2 regions of the Streptomyces sp. NPDC001903 genome follow, and region 2 is predicted to be linked to the other one. Evidence: riboswitches for the same ligand, from Rfam matches in the RefSeq annotation. Region 2 holds a riboswitch; the other holds the start of a gene.

Region 1 (7,450 bases), on a different contig from region 2:
TAGCCCTTGCCCTCGTACGAGGCCTCCAGGGCCGGGATCGACTCGCCCGTGAGGGTGGAGTAGATCGTGAGCAGGTTGCTGACGCCGGGCTTGTTCTCGATGTCGAAGCGGATCTCGGCCTCGGTGTCGGTGACCGCGCTCTTGATCTTCTTCTCGGTGACCTTGGGCTCGTCGAGGAGGTTGATCAGACCCTTGGGCGAGGACGCGGACTTCGACATCTTGATCGACGGGTCCTGGAGGTCGTAGATCTTCGCGACCTCCTTGACGATGTGCGCGGCCGGGAGCGTGAAGGTCCGGCCGTAGCGCTGGTTGAAGCGCTCGGCCAGGTCGCGGGTCAGCTCGATGTGCTGGCGCTGGTCCTCGCCGACCGGGACGGCGTTCGCCTGGTAGAGCAGGATGTCGGCGACCTGGAGGATCGGGTACGTGAACAGGCCGACGCTCGCGCTGTTCACACCGCCCTTGGCCGACTTGTCCTTGAACTGGGTCATCCGGCTGGCCTCGCCGAAGCCGGTGATGCAGTTCATGACCCAGCCGAGCTGTGCGTGCTCGGGGACGTGGCTCTGGATGAAGAGCGTGCAGCGGTCCGGGTCGAGGCCGGCGGCGAGCAGCTGGGCCGCGGAGAGGCGGGTATTGGCGCGCAGATCCTTCGGATCCTGCGGCATGGTGATCGCGTGCAGGTCGACGACCATGTAGAACGCGTCGTGCGTCTCCTGCAGGGCGACGTACTGGCGGATGGCTCCGAGGTAGTTCCCGAGGTGGAACGAGCCGGAGGTGGGCTGGATGCCGGAGAGCGCGCGAGGACGATCAGAAGCCATGGCTTCATTCTCTCAGGTACGGCGGCCCCGCCGGTCCTCACCCGTCCGGAAACCCCCCGGGGCCGCGGCCCCGGGGAGGGGACCGGTCAGGAGAGCGGGAGACCCGGGGCGGGGTGGGCCGCCATCAGGTCCGCGACCTCCGCGCGGATCGCGGCGAGGGCCGGCTCGTCCGACTTCGCGGCCGCGTCCACGGCCCGGGAGATCCACTCCGCCACCAGCGGCATGTGGTCCGTCCCCAGGCCCCGCGAGGTCAGGGACGGCGTGCCGATGCGGATGCCCGACGGGTCGAACGGCTTGCGGGGGTCGAAGGGGACCGTGTTGTAGTTCACGACGATCCCCGCGCGGTCCAGCGCCTTGGCCGCCACCTTCCCCGGCACCCCGCGCGAGGTGAGGTCCATCAGGATCAGGTGGTTGTCCGTACCGCCCGACACCAGGTCGAAGCCCCGGGCCAGCAGGGCCGTGGCCAGGGCCTTGGCATTGGCGACCACCGCGTGCGCGTACGTCACGAACGACGGCTGCGCCGCCTCGTGCAGGGCCACCGCGATGCCCGCCGTCGTCTGGTTGTGCGGACCGCCCTGGAGGCCCGGGAAGACCGCCTTGTCGATGGCCTTCGCGTGCTCCTCCTTGCACATCAGCATGGCGCCCCGGGGCCCGCGCAGCGTCTTGTGCGTGGTCGTGGAGACCACGTCCACGTGCCCGACCGGCGAGGGGTGCGCCCCGCCCGCGATCAGGCCGGCGATGTGCGCCACGTCCGCGACGAGGACCGAGCCGGCCTCCCGGGCGATCGAGGAGAACGCCTCGAAGTCGATCGTGCGCGGGAGCGCGGTGCCGCCACAGAAGATGATCTTCGGGCGCTCCGCCAGCGCGAGGTCGCGCACGGCGTCGTAGTCGATCAGGCCCGTCCCGGCCGAGACCCCGTACTGCACGCCCCGGAACCACGACCCGGTCGCCGAGACCCCCCAGCCGTGCGTCAGGTGCCCGCCCATCGGCAGGGCCATGCCCATCACCGTGTCGCCCGGCTTCGCGAAGGCCAGGTACACCGCGAGGTTCGCCGGAGAGCCGGAGTACGGCTGGACGTTGGCGTGGTCCACCCCGAACAGGCCCTTGGCCCGCTCGACGGCCAGCGCCTCGACGCGGTCGATGTTCTGCTGGCCCTCGTAGTAGCGGCGGCCCGGGTAGCCCTCGCTGTACTTGTTCTGCAGCACCGTGCCGGAGGCTTCGAGCACGGCGGCGGACACGTAGTTCTCGCTGGGGATCAGGCGCAGGGTCTGCGCCTGCAGGGTCTCCTCGGCGGCGACGAAGGACGCCAGCTCGGGGTCGACGGCGGTCAGGGCGGGGTGGCGGCTCGCACTCATGGCGGCTCCTCCGGGGTCGATGTCAGTTCTCGTCCCCGCGAGGCCCAGGCGAGCGGCCCTGTATGCGGTCGTGCGCGCACGACTCCCCCGGAGTTGGTTCTCCGTACGCCAGTCGCCGTGCGTACCGCTCACCTTAGCGGGCGGTCCACAAGAAAGGTTTCCCCGTCCGGTATACGAGCGACGTATAGCCGTATACAAGGTGACGTGACGCCGGTGACGCCACCCCCGTCGCCTCCATCGCCCCCGTCACCTCCATCCCGCCCGCACCGACGATCGGAGACCCCGTGTCGACCACTGCTGAAGCCCTGCGTTCCGCCGAGGCGCACAGCGCGCACAACTACCACCCGCTGCCCGTCGTCGTGGCGACCGCGGAGGGCGCGTGGATGACGGACGTGGAGGGCCGCCGGTTCCTGGACATGCTCGCGGGCTACTCGGCGCTCAACTTCGGCCACGGCAACCGCCGTCTGCTCGATGCGGCCAAGGCGCAGCTGGAGCGGGTCACCCTCACCTCGCGGGCCTTCCACCACGACCGGTTCGCCGAATTCTGCGGCGAACTCGCCGCGCTGTGCGGCAAGGAGATGGTGCTGCCGATGAACACCGGTGCGGAGGCCGTGGAGACGGCCGTGAAGACCGCTCGCAAGTGGGGCTACGAGGTCAAGGGCGTGCCGGACGGCCAGGCCAAGATCGTGGTCGCGGCCAACAACTTCCACGGCCGTACGACGACCATCGTGAGCTTCTCGACGGACCACGAGGCGCGCGACCACTACGGGCCCTACACCCCCGGGTTCGAGATCGTTCCGTACGGGGACCTCACCGCGCTGGCGGCGGCCGTCACGGCGAACACCGTGGCCGTGCTGCTGGAGCCGATCCAGGGCGAGGCCGGGGTGCTGGTGCCGCCCGCCGGCTACCTGCAGGGCGTACGGGAGCTCACGCGCGAGCGGAACGTCCTGTTCATGGCGGACGAGATCCAGTCGGGCCTCGGCCGGACCGGGAAGACCTTCGCGTGCGAGCACGAGGACGTCGTCCCGGACGTGTACATCCTCGGCAAGGCGCTGGGCGGCGGCGTGGTCCCGGTCTCGGCCGTCGTCGCCGACCGGGACGTGCTCGGGGTGTTCCGGCCCGGCGAGCACGGCTCCACCTTCGGCGGCAACCCGCTGGCCTGCGCGGTCGCCCTGGAGGTGATCGCGATGCTGCGCACCGGCGAGTACCAGCAGCGCGCCGCCGAGCTCGGCGACCACCTGCACCGGGAGCTGAACCTGCTGGTCGGCGGGGGCGCGGTGACGGCCGTACGCGGGCGCGGGCTGTGGGCGGGCGTCGACATCGACCCGGCGCACGGCACCGGCCGGGAGATCTCCGAGGCGCTGATGGAGCGGGGCGTGCTGGTCAAGGACACGCACGGGTCGACGATCCGCATCGCGCCCCCGCTGGTGATCGGCAAGGAGGACCTGGACTGGGGCCTGGACCAGCTGCGCGAGGTGCTGGCCGCGGGCTGACGCGTGCGCCGCGGGCCCGGCCGGCCGTCCGGCCGGGCCCGCGGCGGCGGCGGCGGCGGCGCTACAGGATGACGTGCGGCAGGAAGCGGGCGTACTCGTCCGTCACCGGGCCCGCCGATTCGCGGATGCCCAGACCCGCCGCCTCCTCCTCGACCACCCACGCGCCGAGCACCACGCGGTTGCCGTCGAAGTCGGGCAGCGGGGCCAGCCCCTGGAAGACGTACGTCTCCCCCTCGGCCGGGGTGAAGGGCTCGGCGCCGCCGGCCGGGTGCAGGGTGACCCCCGCGCCCTCGCGGCCCAGCAGCGGCTTCGCCGCGTACCCGGTCGTGTCCGCGAGCTCGCGGGGTCCGTCGAGGTAGGCGGGCAGCAGGTTCGGGTGCTCCGGGAAGAGCTCCCAGAGGATCGCCAGCAGCGCCTTGTTGGACAGCAGCATCTTCCACAGCGGCTCGATCCAGGCGGTGGTCCCGGAGCCGCCGCCGTGGTCGTACGTGCCGAGGACCTGCGGGCCGAAGGCGTCGGTGGCCAGCCATTCCCACGGGTAGAGCTTGAAGCAGCTGCGGATGAAGCCGAGCTTCTGGTCGACGAACCGGCCCGACAGGCTGTCCCAGCCGATCTGTTCGACGGACAGCGCCTCGGTCTCCAGGCCCGCCTGCTCGGCGGTCTCCTGGAGGTAGGCGACGGTCATCAGGTCCTCGCCGAGCTCGTCGGTCTCGGAGTGCGCGAAGTGCAGCGGGCCGGGAGGCAGCAGCTCCGCCTGCCGGCGCCAGGCCTCGACGAGCCGCTCGTGGAGGGAGTTCCACTGGTCGGCGCCCGGGAAGCGCTCCTCCATCCAGAACCACTGCGGACTGGCCGCCTCCACGAGGGAGGTGGGGGTGTCGGCGTTGTACTCCAGCATCTTGGCCGGGCCGCCGGCGCCGTCGTAGCGCAGGTCGAACCGGCCGTAGAGGGAAGGCTGTTCGGCGCGCCGGCGCCAGGACTCGGCGATGAGGGCGGCCAGCTTCGGGTCGGTGATGCCTAGGTCGGCGAAGCGGTCGTGCTCGACGATGTGCGCGGCCGCGGCCAGGCACATGGCGTGCAGCTCCTCGACGACGTTCTCCAGCGCCTCCACCTCGGGGAGCGAGAAGGAGTAGTACGCGCTCTCGTCCCAGTAGGGGCGCAGGGAGTCGTCGGGGAAGCGGGTGAGGGGATAGATCAGCCCCTGTTCCTCGACGGTCTTCTGCCAGTCGGGGCGCGGCTCGATGGTGTGGCGCTGCACGCTGGATCAGCCGCCCGAGGAGCTCTTGTGGCTGCCGCCGATGCCGCCGCGGGTGACGGCGGACTTGTCGAAGCTGCCGCCGCTGACGCGGTTGTTGCTCGCGACGGAGCCGCCGTAGTAGTACGAGCCGCGGCCGCCGCTCTTGCACTCCTTGGTGTTCAGCTTCTCCAGGGTGACGCGGTCCGCGCAGCGCTTGTCGGGCTCGCTGCTGCTGCCGCAGGCCACGAGGGCGGCGGCGAGCAGCCCCATGCCGCCGAGGGCGACGCCGCCGGAGCGCATGCGTCGTCGGGTGGTGGTGTTGTCGCCTGCTCTGCTGCCCGTACTGCTGTCGTCCATGGCGGACAGACTAGAACGGGGCGGCGAACCGATGGAATCCGGCCGTCGAAACCCCCTCACGACCTCCATGATCTAGAGTCTTTTCGTGCTCCTTGGGATGGTTTGCGCACTCGGTGCGGCGGTCTGTTTCGGTACGGCGTCGGTGCTGCAGGCGATGGCCGCGCGGGCGGCGGAGCCGGGGACCGGGTCCGGGGTGGACGCGGCGCTGCTGCTGCGGGCGGCCCGGCAGTGGCGGTACGTGGTGGGCCTGGGCCTGGACGCGGCCGGATTCCTCCTCCAGATCGTGGCGCTGCGGAACATCCCGATCTACACGGTGGGGGCGGCGCTGGCGGCCAGCCTCGCGGTGACGGCGGTGGTCTCGGCGCGGCTGCTGCACGTACCGCTGAGCGGGGCCGAGTGGGGCGCGGTGGGGGCCGTGTGCGCGGGGCTGGCGATGCTGGGGCTGGCCTCGGGCGAGGAGGGCTCGGGGACCGGGTCGTTCGCGCTGCAGCTGGGGCTGCTGGCGGTGGCGGGGCTGGTACTGCTGGTGGGGGCGGTGGCCGGGGGGCTCCCGGACCGCTCGCGGGCGCTGGTCCTGGGCCTGGCGTCGGGGACGGGCTTCGGGGTGGTGGAGGTGGCGGTCCGCCTCATCGACGACGTCTCGCTCGCGGCGTTCGCGAACCCGGCCCTGTACGCGCTGCTGCTGGGCGGGGGCGCCGGGTTCCTGCTGCTCACCTCGGCGCTCCAGCGCGGCTCGGTGACGGCGGCCACGGCGGGCATGGTGCTCGGCGAGACGATCGGCCCGGCGGTGGTGGGCGTGGTCTGGCTCGGCGACCGCACCCGCGAGGGCCTGACCTGGCTGGCGGTCCTCGGCTTCGCGGTGGCGGTGGCCGGTGCCCTGGCGCTGGCCCGCTTCGGCGAACCGCCGGCGACGGCCCCGCCCGCCGCCCCCGGCCCCGCCGCGGCCTGAAGCCGCCCCGCCGAAGGCACCGCCTGGGGGGTGTCCGGAAACCAGCGCCGTGCGCCCGAAGGGCGCTCCCGCGGGGCAGGCGGGACCTTGCGGACACCCCTAGGGGGTGTCCGCGAAGTAGCGCCGTGCGCCCGAAGGGCGCTCCCGCGGCGTCCGGTGCGTGCTCTCGGTGTGCCGGGCGGAAGCCCGTGTACTGGACGTACTCGGGATTTCGCCCGGTGCGCCGAGAGCGCGTGCCGGACGCCGCGGGGCAGGCGGGACTTTGCGGACACGCCCTAGGGCAGAGCGGCCAGCAGGGCGGTCAGCGTCGCCGACCAGGCGCTCGTCGGCGGGGTGCCGTAGCCGACCACCAGGGCCTCCCGCCGCGGGAGTTCCGCGTCCGGGTGGGCGAAGAACGACAGCGGCACCACCGCCAGGTCCTGCCAGGCCGCGGACCGCAGCACCCCCGCCTCCGTCCCCGCCGGGAGGTCCAGCACCGCGTGCAGGCCCGCCGCGATGCCCGACACGGCCACCCGGCCGGAGACGGCCGCGACCAGCTCGTCGCGGCGCCGCCGGTACCGCAGCCGCATGCCGCGCACGTGCCGGTCGTACGCCCCGGACCGGATGAACTCCGCCAGCGTCAGCTGGTCCACCGCGCTCGACGTCCAGTCGGTCCGCCCCTTCGCCGCGACCACCTCGTCCAGCAGCCCCGGCGGCACCACCATCCACCCCATCCGCAGCCCCGGAGCGAGCGACTTGCTCGCCGTACCCAGGTAGACCACCCGGTCCGGGTCCAGCCCCTGGAGCGCGCCCACCGACTGGCCGTCGTAGCGGAACTCCCCGTCGTAGTCGTCCTCCACGATGATCCCGCCCGTGCTCCGGGCCCAGTCGACCGCCGCCGCCCGGCGGGCCGGGGTCAGCGCCGCCCCGGTGGGGAACTGGTGCGCCGGCGTCAGCAGCACCGCCCCGGCGCCGGAGCCCACCGGCCCCGACAGGTCCGGGGTGCGCGCCCCCGCGTCGTCGACCGGGAGCGGCCTGGTCCGCAGCCCCGCCTTGGTCAGGGTCTCCCGGTGCATGTAGAGGCCGTACCCCTCCACCGCCACGTCCCGGACCCGGCGCGCCCGCAGCACCCCCGCCAGCAGCATCAGCGCGTGCGCGAACCCCGCGCACAGCACGATCCGCTCCGGATCCGCGTACACCCCGCGCGCCCGCGCCAGGTACCCGGCGAGCGCCTCCCTCAGCTCCACCCGGCCGCGCGCGTCGACCTG
Region 2 (7,450 bases):
GCCGGAGGCGAAGACCCCGTACAGCACCTTGCGGACGTCGACCCCCAGTGCGCGCACCATGTCCCGGTCGGCGACGGCGGCCCGTACCAGCGCCCCGAGCGAGCTGCGCTCGAAGACGAGGTGGACCAGGAGCGCGAGGCCCGCCGCGACGCCGATGAACACGAGCCGGTAGACCGGATAGGCGTGGCCGACGAGGTCCACCGTGCCGCGCAGGGCCGTCGGCGGGTCGGTGGGGAGGACGTCGCCGCCGAAGACCGCGGCCAGCAGGTCCGCGACGATGAAGGTGATGCCGAGCGTCAGCAGGGCCTGGTCCAGGTGCCCGCGCCGGGCCAGCGGCCGGGTGAGGAACGTGAGCGCGGCCCCGCCCGCACCGCCCGCCAGGGCGCCGGCCGCCAGCGCGAGGACCAGGCCCCACAGGCTGCCGTCCGACAGCGCGTAGGCGACGTACGCCCCGGCCAGGTAGAGCGTGCCGTGGGCCAGGTTCAGCACGTCCATCATGCCGAAGACCAGGGAGAGTCCGACCGCGATCGTGAAGAGCAGCAGACCGAAGGCGACCCCGTCGACGACGCTGACGAGGTTGCCGTTCAACCATCCGGTCATGTCAGCCGCCCAGCCGGCCGAGTTCGGCGGTGACGGTGTTGGCGCCCTGCTTGACCTCGCGCAGGTACCACGGCTGGACGGGCGTGCCCGCGCTGTTGAACTTCCAGGTGCCGCGCGGGCTGTCGACGTCCCCCACCTTGGCGATGGCGGCGTTGACCGATTCCGGGGTCACGGTGCCGCCGGCGGTCTTGATCGCCTTGTCGAGCACCTGCGCCGCGTCCCACGACGCCATCGCGTAGGTGGTGGCGGGCGCTCCGTAGGCGGACCGGTAGGCGGGCGCGAACTGCTTGTTGGCCGCGTTGTCGAGGTCGGCGCTGTAGTTGAGCGCCGTGTGGATGCCTTCGGCCGCCTCCCCCTGCCCCTTCAGTACGCCGCCTTCGGTGAGGAAGCCGGGGCCGTAGAGCGGGATCTTGCCGGCCAGCCCGAAGTCCCGGTACTGCTTGACGAAGTCGACGGCGGCGCCGCCCGCGTAGAAGCAGAAGACCGCCTTCGCGCCGGAGTTCTGGATCTGCGCCAGGTAGGGCTGGAAGTTCTTGGTCCCCGGGAAGGGAGTGTAGACCTCCTCCCCCGCGAGCTTGCCGCCGGCCGGGAGGAAGGTGGATTTGAACCCCTCCACCTCGTCCTTGCCCGCCTGGTAGCCCGCGGCGATCAGGAAGACGGGGCCGCCGGCCTTCTCCGCGACGTACGTGCCGAGCGCCTTGCCCGGCTCGTCGTTGACGTACGACGTGCGCCATATGTACGTGGTCCCGGTCAGCGTCGTCGGCGAGGCGTTGGAGCCGACGAGCGGGACCTTGCTCGTCTCGAAGAGGTCCTTGACCCCGTTGACGGTGGCCGAGCTGACCACGCCGCTCACCGCCAGTACCCGGTCCTGCTTGACGAGCTTCTCCGCCGCCGCCTTGCCGGAGTCGGCCGTCTCCCCTTCGTCGGCGATCACGAGCTCCACGTCCCGGCCGCCGAGTTTGCCTCCGTGCTGCTTGACGTAGAGCTCGAAGCCCTGCTTCATGTCGTCGCCGAGCGCCTTGTACGTTCCGGACTGCGGGACGAGGAGCCCGATCTTCACCGGCCCGTCCTGCTTGTCGCCGTCGCCGGTCCCGAGGCTGGCGCCACCGCATGCGGTGGTCAGCAAGAGGCCCGTGGTGACGGCGATCAGACCAACGGGGCGAAACCGACCTGCCATGGAGACTCCGTACGTAGTCAGCCGGCCCTGGTGGACCGGGTGTTGCCGATGGATGCCTGGAGGGTGACACGTGTCTATCGCGTAAATGAGACGGCCGTCAATAGTTCGCAAGATACGGAACGGCGAGACCCTCCCACCCCTTGACCCCGCTCGCCGATATGGCGTAACACTTGCGGTCGTCAAAACTCCGCCATGCCATAATCCGGCGGCGGTCCCGCGATCAGTCAGGGAGTGAAGCACCATGACCGACGATCCATCGCGACGCAAAGTCCTCAAGAACAGCACGGTGTTGGCCGGCGCCGCACTGCTCTCCTCCGGGATCCCCGGTGGGTACGCGGCGCAGGCAGCAGCGGAGGCGGACGACCCCTCCCCGGTCGTGGACCTGCCCGCGGGCCGGCTGCGCGGAGCCGTCGAGGGAGGGCTCGCCGTCTTCAAGGGCATTCCCTACGCGGCGCCGCCGGTCGGCCCCCTGCGCTGGCGCCCGGCCCAGCCCCATCCCGGCTGGCCGGGAACGCGCGACGCCACCGCGTTCGGCCCCAGTGCGCCGCAGCTCTACCGGGAAGGCGGCGACCCGGTCCTCGGATCACACGGCTCGCCCCCGTTCGACGAGGACTGCCTCACCCTCAACGTCTGGACCCCGCGGGCCGACAACGCCAAGCGGCCGGTGATGGTCTGGATCCACGGCGGCGGCTTCCTCTCCGGATCCGGCTCACTGCCCATCTACTCCGGCGAGACCTTCGCGCGCGACGGCGATCTCGTCGTGGTGACCGTCAACTACCGGCTCGGACCGCTGGGATACCTCTACTTCGGCGAGGAGGGCGCCGGCGGGAACTTCTGGCTCACCGACCAGCTCGCCGCTCTGCGCTGGGTACGGGACAACGTCGCCGCCTTCGGTGGGGACCCGGACAACATCACCCTCGCCGGTCAGTCCGGCGGCGCGTTCTCGGTCGCGGCGCTGGCCGGTGCCCGGCCGGCGGGCCGCCCGCTGTTCCGGCGCGCCATCCTCCAGAGCCCGCCGCTGGGGCTGCAGCTCCCCACGCGTACGGAGTCGTTGCAGCGCAGTGCCACCTTCCTCGACGTCCTCGGGGCCAAGGACGTGGCGCAGCTGCGGACCCTGCCCTGGCAGCAGCTGGTGGGCGCCACCGTCGAGATGTTCAAGCGCACCGGGCGGTGGGGGTACTGGTCGACCCCGTTCCTGCCGGTGATCGACGAGGTGACGCTGGACCGCCACCCCTGCGACCTGCTGCTCGGCGGTCCCGGGGCGGACATCGACATCCTGATCGGGTGTACCAGGGAGGAGGCCAACTTCGCCTTCGCGCTCGACCCGACGTACGCCGCCTCGACCAAGGAGCAGGTGCTCGCACGGGCACGGGACACCTTCGGGAGCCGCGCTTCCGAGGCGTACAGCGCCTACGAGGAAGCCCGGCCGGGCGCCCGCCCGGTGGACGTGCTGATGGACCTCATCAGCGACGACCTGTTCCGGATGCCCGGGCTGGCGCTCGCCGAGCGGCGGGCGGCGGCTCGCAAGCGTCCGGTCTGGGCCTACCAGTTCGATCTCCCGACGCCCGCGCACGGCGGCAGGCTCGCGGCGCCGCACTGTCTGGAACTGCCGTTCGTCTTCGACAACTTCGACAAGTGGTCGCAGGCCCCGTTCCTGGCCGGGCTCGATCCCCGGATCCGTGAGGGGCTGGCCTCGACCGTGCACGCGGCATGGATCTCCTTCATCCGTACCGGCGACCCCAACCACCCGGCCATGCCGAACTGGCAGCGCTACGAACGGGACACCCGGACCACGATGCGCCTGGACTCGGTCACCACCGCGACGAACGACCTCGCCGGCTACTGGCGGCGCCTGCGGCCGGCGGGCTCCTAGGGGGTGTCCGCAAAGTCCCGCCTGCCCCGCGGAGCCCGGCACGCACTCTCGGCGCACCGGGCGAAATCCCGAGTACGCCCAGTACACCGGCTTCCGCCCGGCACACCGAGAGCACGCACCGGACACCGCGGGAGCGCCCTTCGGGCGCACGGCGCTACTTTGCGGACACCCCCTAGGAGAAAGGGAGGGCCCCCGGCCGGCCGGGGGCCCCGTCCGTGAGCGGTCAGCTCCGGTCGAAGAGGATGACCGAGCGCAGCTTCAGGCGGTCCGAGGCCGGCCGCCCCTTGGGCTTGAGCGTCCAGGAGTCTCCGGTGCAGTCGGGCTCGGTGAAGACCACCGCCCAGGCGTCGGTGTCGTTGTGCGGTGCGTAGGCGGGTGCCGAAGCGGACGGGTCCGCGACCTCGGGGATGGTGATGCAGACGCCGTTCCGCGGGTCTTGGAGCACGGCGCTCTGCTCCTCGCCGCTGAAGCCGACGAACGTGTAGCCGAACTCGCCGGTGGCGGCGTGGGCGGGTGCGGCCAGAACGGCCGTGAGGGCAAGGGCACCGCAAGCGGCGGCGACGGTGTGCCGAAGGCGCACGGGAATTCTCGTTTCGCGAGGACGATCAAGGTCATCCGCACCCGTACCGCGCCGTCTCGGCGTCCATGCGGCGTCGCCGAGCCGGAAGGTTTCTCTGCCACCCGTCCGGAGCAACCCCGGTACCACCCGGGTCGGTGTCACCCAGGTCGGCGTCACCCGGGGCGGCGCGCCCAGGCGATCACGGTGCGCTGGAACGTGGCGTGGAAGGCGCCGGCCTCCGACAGGGCCAGCTGCTCCCGGAGCAGGGCCTCGGCCCGCTCGCGCGCGATCAGGCCTCCCGTCCATGCGGCGTGCGCGGCCCGTTCCAGCGAGATGACGTGGGACAGCTCCGTGAGCGAGGAGTAGACGACCAGCTCGGTCTCGGTGCGCACGTCCGTGAAGCCCGCCCCGATCAGCAGCCGCCGCAGGTCACGGCCGATCTGGCGGTGCGGGATGTGGCTGGCGACCGCGTCCGCCACGGCGCGCGCCGCCTCGGCGTCCGCGGAGGCCAGGACGACCGATGCCCAGTCCGGCTCCAGCACCGCGAGGCTCCCGCCCGGTCGCAGCACCCGGTGCGCCCCGGCCAGGACGGCGGCGGGATCGCGTACGTGCTGCAGGACCCGCTCGATCCGGCAGCCCGCGAAGGAGCCGTCGGCGAACGGCAGGTCGTGCACGTCCGCGTGTACGAGCCGGACCGGCAGCCCGTGGGCCGCGAGCCGCCGACGGCTCGCCTCCAGCATCACACCGCTGGAGTCCACGCCGAACGCGCGGCGGCCCGCGCGCTCCAGCTCGACGAGTTCGTGTCCGGCGCCGCAGCCCAGGTCCAGGACGCCGTGGCCCGGCTCCGCGGCCAGGCCCGCGCGCATCACGTTCTTGGGTTGCTGCAGTCCTCGATGCGCCTCATCGAGGTAGCGCAGGAGTTCCGGCCCGCGACCACTGCGGTCGACGTCGGCGAAAGCGTTCATGGCGGCACCCACCTGCGGGAGCCCAGGCGGTCGGCTCCCGCGAGTGAGCTTCCCGATGGTCGGTTCCATCTCCGGGCCGCCAGTCGCTGGGACCCGCATTCTGGCACACGGGCCGGACTCGGTCGGGGGCCCGGGGTCAGCGCGAGCCGGGGCGGGTGGCGCGGGGGTGGTCCTTCTCGAAGCGGTGGAAGGCCGCTTCCTGCCGCCACTCGACCTGCGCCTTCGGGCTGCCGGCCAGGAAGCCGGCGCACCGCTCGCCCGGGTGCTCGGCGCCCTGGCGCTCCTTGGCACACGGACCGGCGGGCCGGTATCCGGAGCGCAGGTCACGGTTCCAGAGGCTGCGGCCGGGCAGGAACGAGTGTTCCAGGGAGGCTCGGGCCAGGTCCCTGAGCTCCGGGTAGCCGAGCCCGTACATCTGCGCGGCCCGCCGGTACTCGTCGGTGATCTCGATCCGGGACACGCCCGGGTCGTCGGTGGCGAGGACGACCGGCACGCCGTGGCGGCGGTAGGTGGCGAAGGGGTGCGCGTCGCCGGAGACGCGCAGGATCTGCTCGTTGCTGTGGAAGGGGACCTCGACCGCGATCCGGCGCTCGGCCATGTAGCGCATGAGCGACTCCCAGCGGTCCTCGTGCAGGACGGACACGCCGTGCCCGATCCGCTCGGCGCGGCCGGTCTGGGCGGCCTCCCGGATGTGGAAGGTGAGGTCCTCCGGCTTGACCAGGCCGGGCACCAGCTCGCCCGCGTGCAGGGTGACGTGTGCCTTGGGGTACTGGGTCTTCAGGTAGTTCAGCATCCGCATGTGCAGGCGGTAGTCGCGCAGGGCGACCTCGCCGTCCTCCGGCTGCACCAGGTTGACGGCGACGAAGCGCGGGTCGCGCTCGGCCAGCCGCATACCGAGCGCCATCTGGGTGAACACCCGCTCGGGGGTGCCGAGGCGGGCGACCTGGGAGATCCAGCGGTACGGGAGGGAGCACGCGGCGTCGGGCCGCGGGGTGTCGCAGTGCGCGGCGGTGCGGAACTCGGTGTCGGTGGTGTCGGCGTCGGCGCGGGCCTGGCCGACCACCGCGTCCAGGCTTCCGTCGGCGAGGAGCTTGTCGTGCATCCGGTCGAGGTCGGCGTCGTATCCGACCCGGTCGGCGAGGGCGCGGGCCTGTCCGGAGGCCGGGGAGATCATGGTCTCCAGGTAGAACTGGTTCTGCCGGGCGGCCGTGTTGGCGACTTCCGCGAGGATGCGGCCGGGGTGCCGCCAGGGCACCTCGCCGAACTTGTCGAAGGTCGCGAAGAAGTGGTCGTGGCCGTTGCCGTCGGCCGGGAAGTCCTGCATCGACCAGGCCCGGATGACCTGCAGGCGGAACGCGGCGTCGGTGACGGCGTCGGCGGCGGGACGGGTTCCCGACGCGCACGGCGGGGGCACCGCGGTGGTGGTGTCGGTGGTGATGCAGAGGCCATCTTCGGCGGCGAGTTCGATCAGGAACTCGGTGGTGACCGCTCCGGACAGGTGGTTGTGCAGGTCACCGCCCTTGGGGAGGTCCGCGAAGAAGTCCTTCTGGCGGGCAGCGGGCGGGACGGGGGCCGGAGTCGCCTGTGCGGGGGCGGGTGCGAGCAGGGCGAGCGCGGAGAGCGCGGACAGCGCACCGATCAAGTGGGATGGGATCACGGGCACATGGTGGTCAGGCGGGCCGCGGCGGCGCGCCATGCCGGGCCGGGCACCGCCCGGCGTCACCCGGGAGGCCCCGCAGAGGATCGTTCCTCCTGACGCAGACCCCCTGGGGATCAGGCCACGGTCAGGCGGGTCGGGTACGCCCCTGGTGTGAGGAGGGGTCACCTCCTGGTGGTAAGGGGGAATCAACTCCTGGGGGGCCGACAGGGACGGCGGGCTGCCGCTACGGTGTCGCCGCCCCGCAACGCCGCCCACGACGGAGGCCCGCTGATGCAGACCCGTTTGGCCGATGCCCCCCGCAACCGAGCGGTGTGGGGGATATCCCTCGTCCTGATCGCCGTCACCGCACTCCTCGGGGGCGCGCCCGGGGGCGCCGCGGCGGCGGCCCCCGCCGATCCGCCCGTCCCCGTCCTGTCCTGGGGCCCGTGCGAGGGAGCGGACCCCGGGGATCCGGGCGACGGCTTCGAATGCGCGACGGCCCTGGTGCCCCTGGACTACCGCAAGCCCACCGGGCGTACGATCCCGCTCGCGGTCACCCGGCGGCCCGCCGCCGACAGGGCGCACCGCACCGGCGTCCTGGTCCTGCACCCCGGCGGACCCGGCAACTCCGGCGTGG

The links. A riboswitch is a leader RNA that binds a small molecule or an ion and turns the genes downstream of it on or off. The one in region 2 is predicted to bind ZMP and ZTP.
Region 1: another riboswitch for ZMP and ZTP. It lies ahead of glyA (serine hydroxymethyltransferase); the one in region 2 lies ahead of ACFYZS_RS37145 (methyltransferase domain-containing protein).

What each region holds. Positions count from the first base shown of each region.
Region 1 is NZ_JBIASZ010000006.1:387,102-394,551, reverse strand. Features, by position in the region: gene trpS (tryptophan--tRNA ligase) at 1-815, opposite strand, end outside; gene glyA (serine hydroxymethyltransferase) at 902-2,170, opposite strand; ZMP/ZTP riboswitch at 2,206-2,296, opposite strand; gene rocD (ornithine--oxo-acid transaminase) at 2,455-3,663, shown strand; gene ACFYZS_RS17185 (glutathionylspermidine synthase family protein) at 3,725-4,918, opposite strand; gene ACFYZS_RS17180 (hypothetical protein) at 4,925-5,254, opposite strand; gene ACFYZS_RS17175 (hypothetical protein) at 5,352-6,203, shown strand; gene ACFYZS_RS17170 (PLP-dependent aminotransferase family protein) at 6,479-7,450, opposite strand, start outside.
Region 2 is NZ_JBIASZ010000027.1:17,077-24,526, reverse strand. Features, by position in the region: gene ACFYZS_RS37165 (branched-chain amino acid ABC transporter permease) at 1-600, opposite strand, end outside; gene ACFYZS_RS37160 (ABC transporter substrate-binding protein) at 602-1,777, opposite strand; gene ACFYZS_RS37155 (carboxylesterase/lipase family protein) at 2,019-3,650, shown strand; gene ACFYZS_RS37150 (hypothetical protein) at 3,874-4,230, opposite strand; gene ACFYZS_RS37145 (methyltransferase domain-containing protein) at 4,383-5,174, opposite strand; ZMP/ZTP riboswitch at 5,188-5,272, opposite strand; gene ACFYZS_RS37140 (adenosine deaminase) at 5,311-6,870, opposite strand; gene ACFYZS_RS37135 (alpha/beta hydrolase) at 7,105-7,450, shown strand, end outside.